DNA from 2 places in the Lysinibacillus sp. FN11 genome. Region 2 is predicted to be linked to the other one. Evidence: a T-box and tRNA genes for the amino acid it is inferred to sense, from the RefSeq annotation. Region 2 holds a T-box; the other holds one or more tRNA genes.
The links. The T-box of region 2 lies ahead of serS (serine--tRNA ligase). A T-box ahead of a tRNA ligase gene usually reads a tRNA of that ligase, here a tRNA-Ser.

Region 1 (2,374 bases), 1.2 Mb from region 2:
AACAACGGGAAGTAGCTCAGCTTGGTAGAGCACTTGGTTTGGGACCAAGGGGTCGCAGGTTCGAATCCTGTCTTCCCGACCATTTCCAAAAAAATTATGGGGCCTTAGCTCAGCTGGGAGAGCGCCTGCCTTGCACGCAGGAGGTCAGCGGTTCGATCCCGCTAGGCTCCACCATAAGTAAATTAACCAGTATAAAGATCCTGGCGGCGTAGCTCAGCTGGCTAGAGCGTACGGTTCATACCCGTAAGGTCGGGGGTTCGATCCCCTCTGCCGCCATCTTAAAGGACCTTTAGCTCAGTTGGTTAGAGCAGACGGCTCATAACCGTCCGGTCGCAGGTTCGAGTCCTGCAAGGTCCACCATTTATATATTGTAACGGAGGTATACCCAAGTCTGGCTGAAGGGATCGGTCTTGAAAACCGACAGGCGGGTAACACCGCGCGGGGGTTCGAATCCCTCTACCTCCTCCAGTTTTAAATTTTTATAAATGGTGCTTTAAAAACTCGAAACAGCATAAAATTATCGCGGGGTGGAGCAGTGGTAGCTCGTCGGGCTCATAACCCGAAGGTCGTTGGTTCAAATCCAGCCCCCGCAACCAAAAGGTCCCGTGGTGTAGCGGTTAACATGCCTGCCTGTCACGCAGGAGATCGCCGGTTCGATCCCGGTCGGGACCGCCATTTTTAAAATAAAAGTCATGAGAAGCAAAAGAATGAGTAAGCTTAGCATGGACGAAATGGGTCAGTAGCTCAGTTGGTAGAGCATTAGATTGAAGCTCTAAGTGTCGGCGGTTCGATTCCGTCCTGACCCACCATTTATGCGGGTGTAGTTTAATGGTAAAACCTCAGCCTTCCAAGCTGATGTCGTGGGTTCGATTCCCATCACCCGCTCCAAGGGCCTATAGCTCAGCTGGTTAGAGCGCACGCCTGATAAGCGTGAGGTCGATGGTTCGAGTCCATTTAGGCCCACCATTATTCCGAAGTAGCTCAGTTGGTAGTAGCACCTGACTGTTAATCAGGTTGTCGCAGGTTCGAGTCCTGCCTTCGGAGCCATTTTTATTTTGGGGAAGTACTCAAGAGGCTGAAGAGGCGCCCCTGCTAAGGGTGTAGGTCGGGTAACCGGCGCGAGGGTTCAAATCCCTCCTTCTCCGCCATGGGCCCGTTGGTCAAGTGGTTAAGACACCGCCCTTTCACGGCGGTAACACGGGTTCGAATCCCGTACGGGTCATACTAAGTGCAGTAGATGAATTTACATCTACTGCACTTTTTAATTTATTAGATACTTAGATTAATAACATAGCTATATTAAATGAAAGCCTACACAGATTAATCATTCTGTGTAGGCTTATTTTTTCAAATTAACGATTAAATTTTTCGTCCTTTTCCATATGGGATGCAAAGAGGTGTACCAAAGATTGGATCTGTCGTCATTTGGCAATCAAGGTCAAACACATGACTAACTAAATCAGTTGTCATAATTTCTTCTGGTTTCCCTTGACGATAGACACCACGGTCACGCACTGTAATAATATGATCGGCATAGCGACAAGCAAGATTAATATCATGTAATACCATAATGATAGTTCGCTTTTGCTGTTGGTTCAATTCGTACAGTAAATCTAAAACGTCTATTTGATGAGTTAAATCTAAGTATGTCGTAGGCTCGTCTAAAAGAATGATATCTGTATCTTGAGCAAGCGTCATAGCTATCCACGCACGTTGACGTTGTCCTCCTGATAGCTCATCTACTGGTCTATCTTGTAAATGCTCAGTACCTGTAGCTTTTAAAGCATTTAAAACGATTTCTTCATCCTTTTCAGTCCACTGTTGTCGCCAACTTTGGTAAGGATAGCGACCTTGTTTCACAAGTTGTAGGACAGTTAATCCTTCTGGTGCAACAGGAGATTGGGGAAGAATAGAGAGGTTTTTAGCCACTTGTTTTGTTGATAATTTAAAAATATCCTCACCATCTAATAAAACGGAGCCTTTTTTAGGTTTTAATAATCGAGCAATGGAGCGTAAGAGTGTGGATTTAATTTAATTATTGGCAATAAATTACGACAAGAAAAAGATTATGCGAAACTTAGCAAAATTGCTCCAACAGTGTTTTCTGAAACATTACGTGGCGACTGGAAAGAGAATTTTAAATTATTCGCTAAAGCAGTAAATCAAGAAACAAAAGGTGAAGAAGTACTAAAAGCTTACGAAGATAAGTTACAAGCACTGAAAGAAGAGCTTGGAGAACAAACCAACCAAGAAGTTTCATTTGTACGCTTTATGGCCGATAAATCTCGTATCTATTACACAGATTCATTCTCAGGTGTGATTTTTGATGCTTTAGGATTTAAACGTGTTGCAGCGCAAGCAGATTTATTTAAAG
Region 2 (2,374 bases):
AGTATAAAACTGGCTGCCCTGTTTGTATGACTTGAAAGACAGTACTTGTCTCAGGTGATAAATTTTGATAATTATCAGTCACAGTGCTGTGAAAAAATTCATCTGGTGTTAAGCCGATTTCCAATAATATATTTAAATCTGCTAAATCATAAAAGATTGCACAGCCTTTATCATCTGTAATTAAAACATTATCAAATTCACTGAAAGCCTGTGCAAATTGTTGCAATTCCATGAATTTCTCCCCCTTGTCCCCATGAATATTACCCATTATAACGAATTTTCAAAAATTATGAGAGAATTCAATTTTTGAACACAAAAAGCTATTTTAGAACATCCATAAAGGAATTATCTAAAATAGCTTTATTTGTCGTTTATTTTGGTGCGATTATTTCTTTACCGCCCATATAAGGTCTTAAAACTTCAGGAATTACTACGCTGCCATCAGCTTGTTGGTAGTTTTCTAGAATAGCAGCAACTGTACGGCCAATGGCAAGACCTGAGCCGTTTAATGTATGCACATATTCTGGTTTTGCATTTGGCTCACGACGGAAGCGGATATTTGCTCGTCGTGCCTGGAAATCCTCAAAGTTAGAGCAAGAAGAAATTTCACGGTACATGTTTTGTGCAGGAATCCAAACTTCTAAATCATATTTTTTCGCTGCAGTAAAACCTAAGTCAGCTGTACACATTTTTAACTTACGATATGGTAAGCCTAATAATTGTAATACTTTTTCTGCATGACTTGTTAATAGCTCTAATTGTTCGTATGACTCCTCTGGTTTTACAAAGCGTACTAATTCTACTTTATTGAACTGGTGTTGACGAATTAAACCACGTGTATCACGACCTGCAGATCCCGCTTCTGAACGGAAGCACGCACTATACGCTGCAAAGCCTTGTGGTAAAGCCTCAGCCGGTAAAATCTCATCTCGATAGAAGTTCGTTACTGGTACTTCTGCAGTTGGAATCATGAAATAATCTGTTTCCTCTAATTTGAATACATCTTCCTCAAATTTCGGAAGTTGCCCTGTACCTGTTAGGCTATCTCGATTAACAATGACAGGTGGTAGCATTTCCTCGTAACCATGCTCCTCTGCATGTAAATCCATCATGAATGTCATTAATGCTCGTTCTAAACGAGCACCAAGACCACGATAGAATAAGAAACGGCTACCTGTTACTTTCGCGCCGCGTTCAAAGTCTACAATTTTTAAATCCGTAGCAAGGTCCCAGTGTGCTTTAATACCAAAATCAAATGTTGGAATTTCACCCCACGTATATTCTTCAACATTGTCGTCCTCTGTTGTGCCTACTGGTACAGATTCATGTGGGATGTTTGGTAAACGCATCATCATATCTTTAAAGCGTTCTTCAACATCATTTAATTGTACATCTAATTCTTTAATTTCATCGCCAACCTGACGCATACGAGCAATAACTTCATCAGCATTTTCTTTGTTGCGTTTCATAACTGAGATTTGTTCAGATACTTTATTGCGTTCTGCTTTTAATTCTTCTGTTTTGGCAATCAATTCACGACGTTTTGCATCTAAGTCTTCAAAGTCATCTAAGTTTCCTAAGTCCTCATTACGTGTTAATAACATCTCTTTAATTTCCGTGAAATTCTCACGTACGCGTTTAATATCTAACATCTTCATACCTCCAATAGTTTCTTGATGATGGAAAATCGTTGCAGCGAAATGAACACAAAAAAGCCCTCATCCCTATAAAGGGACGAGAGCTACCCGCGTTGCCACCCTAATTGACTAGACATATTTCTGCCTAATCCACTTATTTCATAACGGCATTTCAGCCGGCTACAGCCTACTTCATTCACTTCGACTGTGCAACTCCAGGACGGATTCACAAGTGCTTTTATCAGCTTCCACCAACCGCTGACTCTCTAAAAAAAACGTGCTTGTTACTACTTCCCATCATCGTGTTCAGTTATTTAAAATTTAAACATACTGTACTATATGAAAACAAATTTTGCAAGTCATACCATAGAGGATACAAAATATTCAAGAATTCGTGTATCCTCTGTTAATTCGGGATGAAACGAACAACCCAATAAATGGCCATCTTGTGCCAAGATTATTTTCCCTTCATGTTGTGCAAGAATTTCAACACCTTTACCTACCGCTTCAATATGAGGTGCACGAATAAATACTGCTGGAATCCCTACACCTACTTTAGGAATATCTAGTTGTACTTGGAAGCTATCCACCTGACGTCCATATGAGTTTCTTGCTACAGTCACGTCCATCACAGCCAAATGTGGCTCATCTTCAATTAGATCCATGGCTAATAAAATTAATCCCGCACATGTACCAAGCATCGGTAATCCTTGCTGTGCAAGTCCACGAATTGGCTC

Region 1: it encodes a tRNA-Ser, which carries the amino acid that the T-box ahead of serS (serine--tRNA ligase) is inferred to sense. The anticodon was not compared.

The regions. Positions count from the first base shown of each region.
Region 1 is NZ_CP102383.1:3,162,428-3,164,801, reverse strand. Features, by position in the region: tRNA gene NP781_RS16725 (tRNA-Pro) at 6-82, shown strand; tRNA gene NP781_RS16720 (tRNA-Ala) at 99-174, shown strand; tRNA gene NP781_RS16715 (tRNA-Met) at 203-276, shown strand; tRNA gene NP781_RS16710 (tRNA-Ile) at 284-360, shown strand; tRNA gene NP781_RS16705 (tRNA-Ser) at 376-468, shown strand; tRNA gene NP781_RS16700 (tRNA-Met) at 522-596, shown strand; tRNA gene NP781_RS16695 (tRNA-Asp) at 600-675, shown strand; tRNA gene NP781_RS16690 (tRNA-Phe) at 734-809, shown strand; tRNA gene NP781_RS16685 (tRNA-Gly) at 815-888, shown strand; tRNA gene NP781_RS16680 (tRNA-Ile) at 890-966, shown strand; tRNA gene NP781_RS16675 (tRNA-Asn) at 971-1,047, shown strand; tRNA gene NP781_RS16670 (tRNA-Ser) at 1,058-1,148, shown strand; tRNA gene NP781_RS16665 (tRNA-Glu) at 1,151-1,222, shown strand; partial or broken gene NP781_RS16660 (ABC transporter ATP-binding protein) at 1,360-2,028, opposite strand; partial or broken gene NP781_RS16655 (ABC transporter substrate-binding protein) at 2,029-2,374, shown strand, end outside.
Region 2 is NZ_CP102383.1:4,344,645-4,347,018, reverse strand. Features, by position in the region: gene NP781_RS22785 (sigma 54-interacting transcriptional regulator) at 1-232, opposite strand, end outside; gene serS (serine--tRNA ligase) at 372-1,652, opposite strand; T-box leader at 1,728-1,947, opposite strand; gene pdxT (pyridoxal 5'-phosphate synthase glutaminase subunit PdxT) at 1,997-2,374, opposite strand, start outside.